4 regions of the Streptomyces sp. NPDC028298 genome follow, and region 2 is predicted to be linked to each of the others. Evidence: riboswitches for the same ligand, from Rfam matches in the RefSeq annotation. Region 2 holds a riboswitch; each other region holds the start of a gene.
The links. Region 2 has a riboswitch for cyclic di-AMP ahead of ACZ4TO_RS04555 (M23 family metallopeptidase). Riboswitches for the same ligand answer to the same signal wherever they lie in the genome.

Region 1 (4,133 bases), on a different contig from region 2:
CGTGCGGGGTCAGTTCAGCCCGGTGATGAACCCCTCCCAGACGTCCGGGGTGAACAGCAGGGCGGGTCCCGCGGTGTTCTTGGAATCGCGCACCGCGACCATTCCGGACCAGGGTCCGGTGCCCGGGCGTGCGGTCTCGACGCAGTTGTTCATCCCGGTACTGCGACTGCTGCGCAGCCAGCGCACATGGAGCAGCGAAGTGCTGGAGGGTACGTACCGAGGCATTGCAGACATGACGTGCCTCCTTACGTGTCGTCGCCTATCGAGGCGATGTAGTCCAACGAGTCCTCGGGTGAAAGGGCGTGGAACTGAAGGGCGTTGAAGGCCTCGGCGTATGCCTGGAGGTCTTCTTTCCGTTCGAGATAGAGGCTACTCGTCAAGTGGTCGAGAACAACCACATCCAGATCGGTTGTGTTCGGAAATGAGAAGATAACGAAAGGGCCGGTCACGCCGATGTGCGCGCCGGCCGCGAACGGCAGTACCTGGAGCCGTACTTGAGGCAGCACGGCGGCCTCCCGCAGCCGGCGGAGCTGGCGTGCCATGACGTCGGGGCCGCCCACCTCACGGCGCAGCACGGCCTCGTCCAGGACGGCGGACAGTTCGAGCGGCGGGTCCGAGCGCAGCACGTCCTGCCGGGCCAGACGCACTTCGACCAGGGCGTCGAGCTTGCTCTCCTCCAGTCCGTCCACGGCGGCCCGCGTCACCGCGCGGGCGTACTCCGGTGTCTGCAGCAGACCGGGCACGACGGAGGTCTCCAGGGTGCGCATCGCGCTGGCGCCGGACTCCAGGCTGATGAAGTCCCGGTACTCCGGCGGGAGGACCCCGCGGTACGCGTGCCACCAGTGGTGGCGGCCGTTGACCTCGGAGCCCGCCAACACGACCAGGAGCCGGCGCAGTTCGGGATCCTCGACGCCGTACGCGTGCAACAGGCGTTCCACATCGGCCGGTTTCACCCCGCTGGTGCCGGTTTCGATGCGGCTCACCTTCGACTGGTGCCAGCCGAGCAGGCGGGCCGCCTCCCCGCTCGTGAGCCCCGTGCCCGCGCGCAGCGCGCGCAGTTCGGCTCCGAGCTTGCGGCGGCGCACCGCGGGACCGTGCTGCATGGCTGTTCTCCTTACTCCTTCCAAGTCGTCCGAATACGCTCTGCCGACGCAGAGTTCACCGCATCGAGCGACAGATATATGCATTACTCGGTGGATCGCACCCGCGACCGGCCCGGTAATGGCAGTCTGGCGCAAGCACCAGTCCGGGACCGTACTCGAACCATCCGCTCGGTGTCGGGCTCCGGTCCCGTGGGAAAGGGACGAACGTCGCCATGGCAGACCATCAGGAAGCATCCGTCACCCTGCCGAGCGAACCGGTCTCGGTTTCCGTGGCCCGAAATTTCGTCGCCGAAGTGCTGTCCGAATGGGGCCTGCCGGGGGACTGCGACGTCGCCGAGACCGTGCGGCTGATCGTGTCGGAACTGGCGACCAACGCCGTGCAGCACACGTTCGGGCAGTCGCCCACCTTCACGGTCGGCGTGCGTCTCGACCGGGAGGAGCGGCTGCTTATCGGGGTCACCGACAGCCATCCGCGCTTTCCGAAGCGGCTGCCCGCGGCCGTCCAGCAGGACAACGGCCGCGGCATGGTGATCATCCGTTGGCTCACCGCCGAATGCGGCGGCAGGCTCACCGTCGTACCGACCCGGGAGGGCGGCAAGACGGTCTCCATCGAGCTCCCGTGGACGGTGCCCGTCCAGCCGGTGCCGGCCGGGTGGCCGCCCCAGGAGCCCTGAGGGGCGCCGCCCCGAGGCGACCGGTCGTCATGGCCCTTGGGGCGGCGGCGGTCGTCAGCGGCCCATTGAGGCCGCGGCGGTCGGCAGTGGCATTGAGGGCGCGGCGGTCGTCAGTGGCCCCGTGAAAGCCGCGGCGGCCATGGTCGGCCCACAGGGGCCGCCCCCGGCCCCGGTCGGCCCGCGAGGGGCCGGGAGGGCGTCACGGCGGCCCTGAGGGCGCTCGCGCCGGGGCGGCGAGGGTCCGCCGCCCCGGGCGAAAGGGTCAGCCGACCCTGCCGTACCAGACGCTTCTCGTCCAGATCTTCTGGAGCTTCACCACTTCCCCGGTCTTCGGGGAGTGCCAGATCTTTCCCTTACCGGCGTAGATGCCGACGTGGTACACGTTCCGGCCCGAGTGGAAGAACACGAGGTCACCGGCCTTGCGGTGCGAGGCCGAGACATGGTGCGTCTTGTTGTACTGGGCCGCGGCCGTACGAGGCAGCTTCTTGCCCGCCTTCTTGTACGAGTAGAGCGTGAGCCCCGAGCAGTCGAAGCGGTGCGGTCCGGTGGCGCCCCACTGGTAGGGGGAGCCGTGCTTCGACGCCGCGACCTGGAGTGCCCGCGTCGCGACGGTGGCCGCCTCGGCGTCTGGTGCGACACCGGGAACCACCAGGCTGCCGCCGACGGCGGCAAGTGTGAGCGCCGAGGCCGTACCGGCCCGGGTCCACAGCGACGGGACACGATTGAGCGCAGTCATGCGCAACCCTTCGTCAGCCGCCTGTGAAGGATGACCTGTCGGATTCGGGCTGGCGAAGTTGCCCGGCCGCTGCTGCGGCTTCACCCCAAGGGCCGCCCGGAACTGTTCCGGCGACCCGTCTAGCTGGGTCCTCCACTCCTGCCGATCCACTCCTGTCGACCGGGCATCCGGGCGGCGGCAGGACTCGGCGTCCGCCCGGACCGCCCCGCCGCTGTGGCGGGGGCTTGTCGTCGGAAGGGATCTTCACTCATCAGAGTCGGAAAATCCGAGCGGAACCGGTGTTTTGTGGGCTTACTCACCACTCGACTGTTCGAGTGAACACCCCTCCGTTCGAGCACGTGTTGGGGACGGCGATGAGGCCCGCACCTGCGACGACGGGGCCCATCCGGCGTCCGGACTCAGCGTGTTGCGCAACTCGGAGGGGTCAGGGAAGGGACCGATGAATACGCCGTCAGGGGGTACACCATCCGGTCCGTTTGAGTCGTGGTCCGGACGTCATGCCGCTTCGGCGCGGGCCGGCCCGTCGGTGGGGGTCCGTCAACTTCCGGACTCGGGAGGCACCGTGACCCGGGCCGCCCGCCGCTCTCCGCCGAGCACCCGCAGGGCCTGCGCCAGCGTCGGGGCGTGCACCTCGCTCTCGCCCCGCTGATGCATCAGCGTGAGCGCGTCCCGCAGGGCCTCCGCCTTGCCGACCAGTGCCTGAGCCGCCCTCAGGCCGCGATAGGTGTCTCCGGGGCGGGAGGGGTTGATCCGGCCGAGGAGGTCGACGACGTCGAGATAGCGGTCGATGAGTTCGGCCTCCGCGCGGGTCAGCGCGGGCAGCGGGGGAAGGTCCGGGATCATCGGCCGCTCACCTCGCGCCGGGCGTGTCGAGCGCGGACCTGCGGCTCGGGACGATCCGGTCGATCAGCCCGTAGGCCAGGGCCTCCGGCGCGTCGAGGATCCTGTCGCGCTCGATGTCCGCCGCGACCTGCTCCGGACTCCGGCCCGTGTGGCGCCCGAGCATCTCCTCCAGCGTCCGACGGGTCCGCAGCAACTCCTCGGCCTGGATGAGCAGGTCGCTCGCCTGGCCCTGGAGCGGCTCGGCCGCCGACGGCTGGTGGAGCAGGAAGCGGGCCCCCGGCAGTGCGAGCCGCTTGCCCGGAGTGCCGCCCGCCACCAGTACGGCCGCGGCCGAGGCCGCCCGGCCCAGGCAGACCGTCTCGACGTCGCAGGTGACGAACCGCATCGTGTCGTAGATCGCGGTCATCGCGGCGAAGGAGCCGCCGGGGGAGTTGATGTACAGCGAGATGTCCTGCTCGGGCGCCTGGTGTTCGAGGTACATGAACTGGGCCGTCACGTCGTTCGCCGACGTGTCGTCGATCGGCGTCCCGAGGAACACGATCCGCTCGCTGAGCAGCTTCGCGTACGGGTCCAGGGTCCGGTGTCCCGCGCTCGTGCGTTCCGTGAACTCGGGCAGGACATAGCGGGCGGACGGGCTGTCCATGGCGCGCCTCCTCAGATCGACGTCTGTAAAAAATGTACAGGACGTACGTCTCTGTGGAAGAGGGCCCTGCTGAGAGCAGAAACGGCGGCATGCCCGGACGGGAAGGTGGCCGAGGGTGCCGTGCGGGGGCCTGC
Region 2 (4,133 bases):
CTGACCCCGCACCGCATCGCCGCCGCCGAGCGCGACGGAGCCGATCTCCTCTTCGTACACACCCTGCTGCAGAGCCCCGTCGCCGCGCTGTGCCTCGGCCCGGCGACCGGCCACCCCACCCCGGGAGAGACGTCATGACCGAACCCACAGAACGTCGCCGGTCCATGGAGGACAGGTTCCCGCGCGCCCTGTGGGTGCGTCTGATCATCTACGTCGCCGTCGGCCACCTGTTCGCGGCCTTCATCTACCTGCTCTTTACGCTGGGCGCGCAGAACCAGTAGAGCCGCGGTCGCGGAGCGCGGCTCCGGCTCAGTCCAGGAGCCGCGCGCGCAGGCGCTCCCTGAGCTCCGGCGTGAGCCCCAGTCCCTGTTCGAGATAGGCCTCGACGCCGCCCCACTTCTCCTCGATCGTCTCGAAGGCGGCCGTCAGGTACTCGGCGCGCGCGTCGAACAGCGGGCTGAGCAGTTCCATGACCTCGGGGGAGTAGGCGCCGGCCGAGGAGCCGTTGCGGTGGACCTTGTAACGGCGGTGCGCGGCGTTCGACTCCAGGTAGTCGGTCACGATCGCCTCGCGCTCGACGCCGAGGGCGAGCAGGGTGACCGCGATGGACAGCCCGGCGCGGTCCTTGCCCGCCGCGCAGTGCATCAGCGCGGGCACGCTGTCGTCCGCCAGGGCGTGCAGCACCTGGGAGTGCTCGGCGGTGCGCTCGCTGATGATCGTGCGGTAGGAGTTGATCATCCGGTTCGCGGCCTTGCCGTCACCGAGGAGTCCGCGGAGCTGGTCGATGTCGCCGTCGCGGACCATCTTCCAGAACTCGCTGCCGTCCGCGGGGTCGCTCAGCGGGAGGTTCACGTTCCGTACGCCGGGCAGCTCGACGTCCGGGCCCTCCAGCTTCTGGTCCGCCGCGTTGCGGAAGTCGAAGATCGTGTGGAGGCCCAGGGAGGTGAGGAACGCGGCGTCCTCCTCCGTGGCGTGCGCGAGGTGGCCGCTGCGGAACAGACGCCCGTAGCGCACTCGCCGGCCGTCCGCGGTGGGCAGTCCGCCCACGTCACGGAAGTTCCGCACTCCGCCGAGCTCGGGCTCGGTCGACGGGACCTGCTGCGTCACGGGGGCTCCTCCCATTCGGCCGCCGGCGTCGCCGGGCTGGACTCGGCGCCGCTCGTCGGCAGTTGTACCGGCTCGCGCTCTCGACGATACGACATGGGTGTCTCGGGCAATGAGTTGTCCACAGGCGGCCGCCCTCTGGGCGGAAGGCTGACAGAAAGCCCAGGAAGAGGGTTCCGTGGCCGCCTCATATCGAACGTGCACACGATTAGTGCTCGGGATCGGTCGCGGGTCCGGCCGCACCCTTCTCGTGCCGCCGGAACGGCGGGGCGATTGCGATGAAATGCCGCATTAATGGGGTGCCGTTTTGTGCACCCTCTCGCTCGGGGATCCGAATGTGTCGGATATCCACGCGCGTCGCATCTGACCCTTCTGTCCGAATAGGCGCCTTCGTAACAACTGGCCCTGGAATAAGGCAACCTGGGGCGAGTCGCGTGAGGAGCGTCATATTCGTGACGATGCGTTGCCGTCCTCATTTGTCAACACACCGGGATTCACGGGCGGGTTGAGCGGCCCGGAAGATCGTCACTCCACGGAGGGTGACGGCGATTTCCCCATGGATCAAGAAAGGCGAGCGCACAGAAACCGCCCATAGTTGTCGACGCGCTCTCATCTCGCTTACGTTCTGCCTCAATCCGGACGGACGCCCAATCCTGCCGCCGCCCGGAATCCGCACACTCACCCGTACACGGCAGGAGCGGGGGACCCACAGGTTCCGTGCCTGGTCCGGTTTCCGGAACAGGCTAGGGGTACAGCCGCGCAGCAGCGCGGCCGGGCATCTCCAGCCCGCACCCGACAGCTCACCCCGCAGGCGCCGGAGAGGAAATCGTCATGCCCGCGAAGGGTAAGCACCGCCGTCCCAAGTCCCTGCGTTTCACCCGCTCGATCGCCGTGGCCGGAACCGGTGGCGCCGCACTCGCGCTGCCCCTGATGGGAGCCACGGGCGCCCACGCCGCGACCCCGGCCGCCGCCGTCGCGCAGCATGTCGAGAAGGCCGCGACCGCCGCCCCCGCCGCGAAGACCGCCAAGGCCGCCACGGCCAAGACGTACGCGGTGAAGCGCGGTGACTACCTGTCGAAGATCGCCGACGAGCAGAACGTCGGCGGCGGCTGGAAGAAGATCTACGCCGACAACCGCTCCGCGATCGGCAGCGACCCCTCGCTGATCCACCCCGGTCTGAAGCTGTCGCTCGGCAAGAAGGCCGCCTCGGCCGCCCACTCGGCGACGCACACGTCCACCCGGACGGCCACCCCGGCGAAGTCCGCCCAGGCGGCCCCGGCCGCCGCCACGGCAGCGCCCGACACCGCCTCCGCCGACAGCTCCTCCGGCTACAACCTGCCGGTCGACAGCAGCAGCGTCGGCACCGGCTACAAGGTGGCGGGCAGCATGTGGTCCAGCGGCTACCACACGGGCGTGGACTTCGTGGTCCCGACCGGCACCACCATCAAGTCCATCGCCGCGGGTACCGTCGTGTCCGCGGGCTGGGGCGGCGCGTACGGCAACCAGGTCGTCATCCAGCACGCCGACGGCAAGTACTCCCAGTACGCCCACATGTCGTCCCTGTCCGTCTCGGCGGGCCAGACCGTGACCCCGGGACAGCAGATCGGTCTCTCCGGCGCGACCGGCAACGTGACCGGACCGCACCTGCACTTCGAGATCCGCACCACTCCGGACTACGGCTCCGACGTCGACCCGGTCGCGTACCTGCGCTCGCACGGTGTCGCGGTGGGCTGACCCCCTCCTCCTCCTGCTCCTGACGGCAGGAAGATCTCCGAAGGCCGGACCCCATGATCCCCGGGGTTCCGGCCTTCGGTGTTCCCGCGGCGCGGCCTCGGGCCGATCGCTGCTTCAACAGCCTTGACGCGGGCCTTATTCCAGAGTTGACCAATGCTTGGCGAGTGGCTTATCTCACCGCCCGTCAACCCTTCCCTACGGTCGCGTAGCTCACATCAAAAGGTGAATCATGCTCGATGTGGCAGACGATTCGAAGAGTGACAACAGATCAGTGATCGGGTCGTACGTGGCGGTGGGGGACAGCTTCACCGAGGGCGTCGGCGACCCTGGGCCCGACGGAGCGTTCGTCGGCTGGGCCGACCGGTTCGCGGTACTTCTCGCGGACCGCAGGCCCGAAGGCGACTTCGACTACACCAACCTCGCCGTGCGCGGCAAACTGCTCGACCAGATCGTCGAGACCCAGCTCCAGAGGGCCAAGGAACTCGGCCCGGACCTGGTCTCGTTCTGCGCCGGCGGCAATGACATCATCCGCCCCGGCACCGACCCCGACGAGGTCGCGGAGCGCTTCGAGCGCGCGATCGCCGACCTCACCTCCGCCGTCGGCACCGTCATGGTGACGACCGGCTTCGACACCCGTGGCGTTCCCGTGCTCAAGCATCTGCGCGGAAAGATCGCCACCTACAACGGACACGTGCGGGCCATCGCGGACCGCTACGGCTGTCCCGTCCTCGACCTCTGGTCCCTGAAGACGATCCAGGACCGGCGGGCCTGGGACGGCGACCGGCTGCACCTCTCGCCCGAGGGGCACACCCGGGTGGCGCTCCGTGCCGGACAGGTCCTCGGCCTCGAGGTCCCGGCCGACCCGGACCAGCCCTGGCCGCCCCTCCCGCCGCGCGGCACGCTGGAGGTGCGCCGCGACAACATCCAGTGGGCGCGCGAGTACCTGGTCCCCTGGATCGGACGGCGCCTGCGCGGGGAGTCCTCGGGCGACCACGTCTCGGCCAAGGGAGCCCTGTCCCCGGACGACATCAAGCTGCGCATCGAGTCGGTGGCCTGAACGGCGACCGGCCCTGCCGACGGAACCGGTTCGGCGCACCGAACCGGTTCGGCCGGCAGGGCCGACCGGCCGACGGGCATGACCCGGCCCGGCCGGTGGATTCGGTTGACCCGCATCGCGCGGGCGCAGCGCTCCGGGTGTGCGGCGGGCGCCGCTCGCCATCGGCGGGTCAGGGACGATCATCGGTGCCACGGTCCGAACCGTGGTGCCGGGTGACACGCGGTCCGGGGGAGGCGCC
Region 3 (4,133 bases), on a different contig from region 2:
CGGCGCGCCTGCCGCTTGGTCTGGGAGCGGTAGACCCTGGCCGCCGTCTGCTCGCCGAGCAGCTTCAGCCTGGTCGAGGTGGAGAACCGGTCCCGGTCCTTCACGGCCATGAGTCCCGCCTCCCCAGTACCGGCCCGCCGTACGGGCCCGTCACGTGCGTACGTCCCCGCACACGGTACGGGACCGGGTACGGGGACGTACGGATGACGCTTCCTGAGACGCGCGGGGGTCAGCCCTTGAAGCGCGGGAAGGCGCTGCGGCCGGCGTAGACCGCGGCGTCGTCGAGGATCTCCTCGATGCGCAGGAGCTGGTTGTACTTGGCGACACGGTCCGAGCGGGCCGGGGCGCCGGTCTTGATCTGACCGCAGTTCACGGCGACCGCGAGGTCGGCGATGGTGACGTCCTCGGTCTCGCCGGAACGGTGGGACATCATGCACTTGAAGCCGTTGCGCTGGGCCAGCTCGACGGCGTCCAGCGTCTCGGTCAGCGAACCGATCTGGTTGACCTTGACGAGCAGGGCGTTGGCGGAGCCCTCCTCGATGCCGCGGGCCAGGCGCTCCGGGTTGGTGACGAAGAGGTCGTCGCCGACGATCTGGACCTTGTCGCCCAGCTTGTCGGTGATGACCTTCCAGCCGGCCCAGTCGTCCTCGAACAGCGGGTCCTCGATGGAGACGAGCGGGTACGCCGCGACGAGCTCGGCGTAGTACTCGGTCATCTCGGCGGCGGAGCGCTCCTTGCCCTCGAAGAGGTACTTGCCGTCCTTGTAGAACTCGGAGGCGGCGACGTCGAGGGCGAGGGCGATCTGCTCGCCGGGGGTGTAGCCGGCCTCCTTGATGGCCTCGAGGATGAGGTCGAGGGCGGCGCGGTTGGACTCCAGGTTCGGGGCGAAGCCGCCCTCGTCGCCGAGGCCGGTGGACAGGCCCTTGGTCTTCAGCACCTTCTTGAGGGTGTGGTAGACCTCGGCGCCCCAGCGCAGGGCCTCGGAGAAGGACTCCGCGCCGATCGGGGCGATCATGAACTCCTGGATGTCCACGTTGGAGTCGGCGTGCGAGCCGCCGTTCAGGATGTTCATCATCGGAACGGGCAGCAGGTGCGCGTTCGGTCCGCCCAGGTAGCGGAAGAGCGGCAGGTCGGACGCCTCGGAGGCGGCGTGCGCGACGGCGAGCGAGACGCCGAGGATGGCGTTGGCGCCGAGCGAGCCCTTGTTGTCGGTGGCGTCCAGGTCGAACATCGCCTGGTCGATCAGGCGCTGCTCGGTGGCGTCGTAGCCGACGAGCTCCGGGCCGATCTGCTCGATGACGGCGAGGACGGCCTTCTCGACACCCTTGCCCTGGTAGCGGTTCGGGTCACCGTCGCGAAGCTCGATGGCCTCGAACGCTCCGGTGGAGGCGCCGGACGGAACGGCGGCACGACCCGTGCTGCCGTCGTCGAGGCCGACCTCGACCTCGACCGTGGGGTTGCCTCGGGAGTCCAGGATTTCCCGGGCTACGACGACGTCGATGGACGGCACGAGCATCTCCTTATGGGATGTGACGCGGGTACGCGGGGCTCAGCAGTCCCGCGGGATGAGCCTAACCGGCTCAGGGGGATCGGCCGGCGATCGACCACCCCTTGAGCGGACTGAGCCTACATATTGTTCCTGAACGGAACAAAAAAAGAAATGAAAAACCCCGCTCCGGCGCGTGCGGGGGAACACGCGCCGGAGCGGGGAGCCCGTGGGGACGGGGAACCTCGGCGGGTCTCCGGTGCGTGCGAAGACCCCACGAGGGGCTGTTGCCTGCCGGGTGTCGCGGCGCGGTGCCGGAATCACCGCCGCCCTCCGCCGAAAGCGGCCGGTGGACCGGCGTGCCGCGCTGCTCAGCTCAGGTGGAGCTGCTGGCCCGGGTAGATGAAGTCGGCGTCGGCGACGATGTCCTTGTTCAGCTTGAACAGCTTCTGCCAGCCGCCCTTGACGTGCTTCTTCTCGGCGATCGAGCTGAGGGTGTCACCCTTGACGACCTTGTACTCGCCGTCGCCCTTCTTGACCTTCTTGCCGGTCGGGGTGGTGACGGTCTTCTGGGCGGGGCGCTCCGAGGAACGGGAGGCGGGCTGCTCCGTCGTCCGGGTGGCCGGGGCGCTCTGCGAGCTGCCGGCCGAGGAGGAGGTGGACGGGGCCGCCGGGGCCGAGCCGCCGCCGTACGGGGTGCTCGACAGGCCGGTGCCGCAGGTGGGCCAGGCGCCCTTGCCCTGCGCGGCGAGGACCTTCTCGCCGATGGTGATCTGCTGGGACTTCGAGGCCTGGTCGGCGGTCGAGGCGTAGGCGGTGCCGCCGTACGCGGCCCAGGTGGAGGACGAGAACTGCAGGCCGCCGTAGTAGCCGTTGCCGGTGTTGATCGACCAGTTGCCGCCGGACTCGCACTGGGCGACGGCGTCCCACTCGGAGGCGGTGGCCGCGGAGGCGTTGCCGGCCGCCATCAGCGGGGCGGCGATGGCGACGCCGGTGACACCGGCGAGCGTGGCGACACGGGTGGCCTTGTTCGGGCGGCGGTGCTTGCCCTTGCTGGAGAACAGCATGGAGAGATCCCCTCACCGACGCCTGCGAGGTGAGCTGTCGGGTTCGGGCCGAATGAGTTGCCCGGCCGCATGCCCTCGGTCCTGTCTCCAGGACGTCCGGCACGCGGCTTCACCCCAAGCCGTTCCCGGGTGTCTCTCGACTCCCGGACCCGGCACTTACCTTGGGTCCCCCGCTCCTGCCGACGGCGCATGACGCGACGACTGTTCCCGTACGGCCGTTGGCAGGATTCGGCGTTGCGACCGTCGGGGCCCGCTGTGGCGAGCGGTGACGACCGTAAGCAGTCGATTGCCGGAATTTCAAAGACGATCAGGGCTTCTGAGACCCATCTCTCACTTGCGCCAAATAGGACATTCCACAGCGAACCGTGACGCGAACTCCCGCTACTTCTGCACCGTTTCGGCCGTGTCCGCGATGCTTCGACCAGGGACGACGAGGCCCGGACCGCTGTCGGCCGGCGCCGCGTCCACGGTGGGCAGATCGCCCCATCCGCCTTCGAGGCCAAGGGCGTCGGAAACAGTCCAGAGGTTCCCGATGACCTCTGCGACGTACTCGGTGTCGGGGGCGTCGGCCTCGGGGCTCGCGGCATGACGCCCCGTGGACCCGTCGGTGCGGCTGCCGGCCGCGCTCTCCGCTGCGTCCCCGGCGCGGTGCCGCCCGGTACCGGTGCTCGCCGAGGCGGACGGGGTCGAAGAGGCTTCCTTCTGTCCCGACTTGGTCGATTTGTCACTCTTGTCGGCCGTCGCGTCGGCGCCGTCGGAGCTCTGCGAGGCGCTGGGCGTGGCGGAGCTGTCGTCCGTGCCGGAGGAGTCGGTCGAACCGGACGAATCACTCGAAGGGGACGAGCTGGGCGACGTCGCCAGACCGGACGAGATGTACGAACCCGAGTCGTTGCCGGTGCTCGACGAGTCGCCGGCCACGCCCGTGTCGACGCTGACCCCGGCGGAGGTCTTGCTGAGACCCGAGAGCGGCCCGCACGTCGGCCAGGCCGCGAGGCCCGAGTCGGCGAGCACCTTCTCGGCGACGGCTATCTGCTGCGAGCGGCTGGCCTGGTCGGCCGTCGGCGCGTACTCGAGGCCGCCGTGGGCCTCCCAGTTGTCCTGGTCGAGCTGGAGGCCGCCGTAGTAGCCGTTGCCTTCATCGGCGCTCCACGCGCCACCGCTCTCGCACTGTGCCACCCGGTCCCAGGTGGTCCCGTCGGCCGCGTTCGCGCTCGCCGCGGCGAGCAGGGGGATGACGATCGCGGATCCGGTCACCCCTGCGGCGACGATGAGAGCCGGGGCCTGGCGAGGGCGACGGTGACGGCCGTTCCCGGAGAGCATGCGAGAGCCTTTCGAGCGACAACGGGGAGCACGGCGACTCCTGCTGAACGAGTGGCGCAGGTGCCGCGTTGTTGATGGGTGAAGGTAGTCGCACTCGAACGCTGGTTACAAGTCGATGCAGTACTGATCACGTGAAGATCACGGATTTGACGGAGCGTCATGTTCCGGTGGCCCCAGAGGCCTTGTTCCGGTATGCGGAATCACCGCTTCGGCACGACCGCCGAAGGGTCGTCGTTGCACCGATCGCGTCCTATTTGACC
Region 4 (4,133 bases), on a different contig from region 2:
TGGCCGACGACCGGCGGGGCGGCGGCTGCGCCGGCGACGAGGCTGTCGATGTCGAACCCGGGGCTGGTGCCGGCGGCCCCGGGAGCGGCGGGCCACGCCTGCTGGTTGCCGTTCGGCCGCAAGGACTGCCGCCAGGCGTCGTCGACCGGCGGGGGCGGCGGCTGGTTCGCGGGGGGCATCGGGGCCGACGGGTAGGCGGCGGGGCGCGGGGTGGCCTCGTACGCGGGCGGCTGCGGTGCCGGCTCGCTCACCGGAGGCATGGGGGCCGGCTGGTAGGCGGCGGCGCGCGGCGCCGTCTCGTACGCCGGGGGCTGGGGCGCCGGCTCACTCACCGGAGGCATCGGGGCCGGCTGGTACCCGCTGGGCCGCGTCGGCTTGTCGTACGACAGCGGCAGGAGCACGGAGGTGTACTCCGGGGCCGGGGCGGGCGCTTCGTACCCGGGGGGCAGGATGACCGCCTTGGGCTGGGCGGCCGGGGGCGCGGGCTCGTACGGCCGGGGCATGGAGCCCGTGTCGAAGACCCCGGGCGCGGGCGCGGCCTGCGGGGCCGCCTCGTACGCGGCCGGCTGGGGCGCCGCCTGGAACGCGGGCGCCTGGGCGACCGACGGGAACGTGCCGGTCTGAGCGGCGGACGGGAACGGGGCGGCCTGCGGAGCCGACGGGAACGCGGTGGGCTGGGCGACCGACGGGAACGAGCCCGACTCACCGACCGCCGGGAAGGTGCCGGACTGACCGACCGCCGGGAAGGAAGCGCTCTGGGAGACGGCCGGGAACGAACCTGTCTGGCCGACGGTCGGGAAGGAACCCGACTGACCGACCGAGGGGAACGAACCGGTCTGGCCGACGGACGGGAAGGAGCCGGTCTGACCGACCGACGGGAAGGTGCCGGACTGGCCGACCGACGGGAAGGTGCCGGACTGGCCGACCGACGGGAACGAACCGGTCTGGCCGACCGACGGGAAGGAGCCCGTCTGACCGACGGACGGGAAGGAACCGGTCTGGGCCACGGACGGGAACGAACCCGATTGACCGACCGCCGGGAACGAACCGGTCTGACCGACCGACGGGCGGTACTCGATCGCCGGCGCCTGCGCCTGCGCGACGGGCATGCCCTGCCGTGCCGCGTGCCGCGCGATCAGTTCCCGGGCGACGCCGAGCTTGCGCCGGGCGCTCTGCTTCTTGACGTACGGCGAGGACTGCTGCGACGCGGCGGCCGGAGCGGCCCCGGCGCGGAGCCCCGCACGGACCGCCACCTCGGATCCCGGCACCGCCGGAGCACCGCCGGCCGGGAGCGCGGCCACCGGACCGGCGGTCAGCTCCAGGGCGGGCCGCCCACCCGGTTCCGACGTCGGACCGGCGGTCAGCTCCAGCACCGGAGCCGCCGTCAACTCGGCCACCGGCCGGACGAGTTGTTCGAGCTCGTAGATCGTCGGAAGGTCCGAGGAGGATCCCTTGGACCCCTTCGCACCCTCCTTCGGACGGGCACCGGCGCCACCGCGTTCGGGCTTCCTGTCGGCCGGGAGCGAGGCCGGAGCCGAGGGTCCGAACCGGGAACGCGCCCCGTCGAACCACTGCCGCATCAGGTCGTCCTGGGCGGCGTCGGAAACCCCGCTCCCCTGCCCCGGGCCCCGCCGGCCCTGCCTGCGACTGGAGTTCGCCAGCGCGCGGGTCCCGTTGAAGTTACCGGTGGCGAGCTCCGCCTGGTCGTAGAGGGACGAGAGTCTTCGGGCGACTTCTTCGCCACTGGGCGGGGTGCGTTCCGGCGCCATGGAGTGGTGCTCCTTCCGTCGTCCGCCTACCGGGTTAGCTGTCGGGTTCGGGCGGACGATTCCGGAAGGTATGCCCTACGGCCCCTGCCCCGAAAGGCAGTTGACCGATTCACCCCAGGTTCGGTGGGTCCCCGGCTCCCGCAGTCACAAGGACGGGCAGGACTCGGCGGAGGCCGCACCGCCCGGCGAACTTCGCCGGAGGGAGTCGGGCGGCCTGGTCGCCAACTTAGCGAGGGTGTGCACCCGATGTGAAGATCCACGTCCCAGATGTCCGATACATTTTCGTGACCTTCATCGCACCATCCCGCAGCGCGACCGTGAGGACACGGGCCGTACTCGAAAAGGCGGCTGAGCACGGCCGTTGAGGGGACCGGCACCCGGCGCCCGGTCCGGACCCGCGGAGGACGCGCGGAGCCGAGCCGGATGTGTCGAAAGTGTGCACGGAACTGGCGTTCCCTGGCAGGTCGTTCGACATCGGCGGCGCCCTTTGGTCACACCTTGACCGGTTCTGGCCGAGCTGGCCGGATCACCGCTGGGACCACGTGCCGCCCGTACCGTCGATGCACGTCAGACCACGCGAGCGAGTCGAGGATCCCCACGTGCACGATGCGCCGATCTATGCCCAACTCATCTCCGAACGCGGTGACATACCGACACTCGTGCGAAGCGAAGCACGTCGGCTGCAACGCGATTTCGAGTGGATCCTGAGCTGGGATCCGTCGTCGGGCGTCCCGCTCCCCTCCTCCGCCGCGCGCCCGGCGTCCGGTTCGCGCCGCGCCTTCTCCCCCGCCCCCGACCCCGACGACCGACTCGACACACCGGGCTCGGGCAACTGAGGTGGGCGCACTCTAGAGAACGTCCGGCTCCCCGCCCGGTCGTTCGGCGGGGAGCGGGTCGAGGCCGTCGCGGATCCGGGTCACCAGCTCGGCGACCGTCGCAGCCGTGGCGCGGTGCCAGGTCCGCGCACGGCGGAGCATCGCGTGGTCACCGCCCTCGACCCGCACGGCGCTCGCGGAGGAACCCTCCTCCAGCGCCCGGCGGACGAGGGCGAACGACTCCGCAGGGTCGGTGACCCGGTCCCGGTCCCCGTGGAGCACGATGACGCGTTTGTCCCGCAGGTGGGCCACCGGCTCGCCTTCCGGGCACCAGGGTGCCAGCGCCACCACGGCACGGACCCGCGGCGCGGCCGCGGCCCGCAGCGCCGCGCGCCCGCCCATCGAGTGACCCACGAGCACGACCGGCACCTCCCCCACCAGAGCGGCGAGTTCGTCGAGTGCCCGCAGGACGTCGGCGAGGGGGTCGGCGTCGGCGCCGTTCCATCCCCGGTGCCGGTAGCGCACCTCCCCGACGAAGGTGTCCGCGTCCGGCAGGGCCCGTGTCACGGAGCGCACGAAGGGCCGCATCCGGGCGCGTGCCAGGTTCCACGGCCGCAGCGGAGCCTTGCTGTCGGCGGTGCCGCCGTGCAGGACCAGTACGGCCGCACGCGCCGGTGCCGCGTCCGGACGGGGGGTACGGCAGGGCCGCAGCGCCACGGAGTCGGCGCTCTCCCCGGACCCGGACACATCGTCCGCGGACATCCGCACAGAGCCTCGCATGACACCCCTCCACTCTCGCGGCGCTTCGTCCACGCCTCGCACTGGACCGTGAGGAGGGATCCTCTCACCGGCCACGGGCCCGCCCCAAGCTCACTCCTTGGGCTCGGGCCGCGGGCGGTAGCCGTTGCGCCACTCCTGGTAGAAGCGCCAGAGGCGGGCCGCCTGCGGGCAGCGTCCCGACTCCCGCTGGCACGTGCGGCAGTTGCCCACGTGACTGACGTAGGCGGACTCGGGGGCGTCCCCCGGTTGCGGATTCGGCATGGCCCTCGGCACCCGTCGGCGCGACGCGCACGGGCGCGACGTCGCTTCTGATGCCGTACTTCCGCGCCGAGGGCCCCGGCGGATGCACCTGCCCGGCTGCATCTGCCGGGGCCCGCTCCGGCGTCAGTCGAGAAGGCCGGCCTCGTACTCCTCGGTCGCGGGGAAGGGCCTGCCGACCAGGGGTCTGCGGACCGTCAGCCGGGCCACCTCGAAGTCCATCTCGGAGGCCTCGGGAGGAGGCGGCGGATGGTAACGCCCAGCGCAGACGGAGAGGTTGACGATGAGATAGGCGTGCCAGGACCTGCCCACTCCGCGCCGGTCGTCGAAGGCCCGGATCCCGTTCACCCACCACACGACCCGGAGGGCGCCGAACTCGACCACGAGGTCCACCCAGGCACCCGGCTGGATCGCCTGGTTGCGGTAGTAGCGGTGGGTGTTGCGCACATGGTTGGACAGTTCCAGCAGGTCGGGGTTGTCGGGGTGGTACTCGAAGACATCGATCTCCTGA

Region 1: it holds a riboswitch for cyclic di-AMP, as region 2 does, so the genes downstream of both, ACZ4TO_RS15755 (C40 family peptidase) here and ACZ4TO_RS04555 (M23 family metallopeptidase) in region 2, are expected to answer to the same signal.
Region 3: it holds a riboswitch for cyclic di-AMP, as region 2 does, so the genes downstream of both, ACZ4TO_RS28055 (transglycosylase family protein) here and ACZ4TO_RS04555 (M23 family metallopeptidase) in region 2, are expected to answer to the same signal.
Region 4: it holds a riboswitch for cyclic di-AMP, as region 2 does, so the genes downstream of both, ACZ4TO_RS32320 (C40 family peptidase) here and ACZ4TO_RS04555 (M23 family metallopeptidase) in region 2, are expected to answer to the same signal.

What each region holds. Positions count from the first base shown of each region.
Region 1 covers NZ_JBVHTL010000003.1:125,209-129,341, forward strand. The annotation lists gene ACZ4TO_RS15740 (DUF397 domain-containing protein) at 10-234, opposite strand; gene ACZ4TO_RS15745 (helix-turn-helix domain-containing protein) at 246-1,103, opposite strand; gene ACZ4TO_RS15750 (ATP-binding protein) at 1,316-1,777, shown strand; gene ACZ4TO_RS15755 (C40 family peptidase) at 2,040-2,513, opposite strand; cyclic di-AMP (ydaO/yuaA leader) riboswitch at 2,517-2,689, opposite strand; gene ACZ4TO_RS15760 (hypothetical protein) at 3,051-3,356, opposite strand; gene ACZ4TO_RS15765 (ATP-dependent Clp protease proteolytic subunit) at 3,364-3,999, opposite strand.
Region 2 covers NZ_JBVHTL010000001.1:1,014,180-1,018,312, reverse strand. The annotation lists gene ACZ4TO_RS04570 (helix-turn-helix domain-containing protein) at 1-138, shown strand, start outside; gene ACZ4TO_RS04565 (DUF6126 family protein) at 135-281, shown strand; gene ACZ4TO_RS04560 (tyrosine-protein phosphatase) at 310-1,107, opposite strand; cyclic di-AMP (ydaO/yuaA leader) riboswitch at 1,774-1,933, shown strand; gene ACZ4TO_RS04555 (M23 family metallopeptidase) at 1,936-2,838, shown strand; gene ACZ4TO_RS04550 (SGNH/GDSL hydrolase family protein) at 3,110-3,895, shown strand.
Region 3 covers NZ_JBVHTL010000006.1:549,436-553,568, reverse strand. The annotation lists gene ACZ4TO_RS28065 (FtsB family cell division protein) at 1-110, opposite strand, end outside; gene eno (phosphopyruvate hydratase) at 230-1,516, opposite strand; gene ACZ4TO_RS28055 (transglycosylase family protein) at 1,858-2,553, opposite strand; cyclic di-AMP (ydaO/yuaA leader) riboswitch at 2,558-2,751, opposite strand; gene ACZ4TO_RS28050 (transglycosylase family protein) at 2,935-3,807, opposite strand; gene ACZ4TO_RS28045 (cytochrome P450 family protein) at 4,124-4,133, opposite strand, start outside.
Region 4 covers NZ_JBVHTL010000008.1:384,033-388,165, forward strand. The annotation lists gene ACZ4TO_RS32320 (C40 family peptidase) at 1-1,769, opposite strand, end outside; cyclic di-AMP (ydaO/yuaA leader) riboswitch at 1,777-1,948, opposite strand; gene ACZ4TO_RS32325 (hypothetical protein) at 2,429-2,605, shown strand; gene ACZ4TO_RS32330 (alpha/beta fold hydrolase) at 2,618-3,364, opposite strand; gene ACZ4TO_RS32335 (hypothetical protein) at 3,455-3,625, opposite strand; gene ACZ4TO_RS32340 (LamG domain-containing protein) at 3,749-4,133, opposite strand, start outside.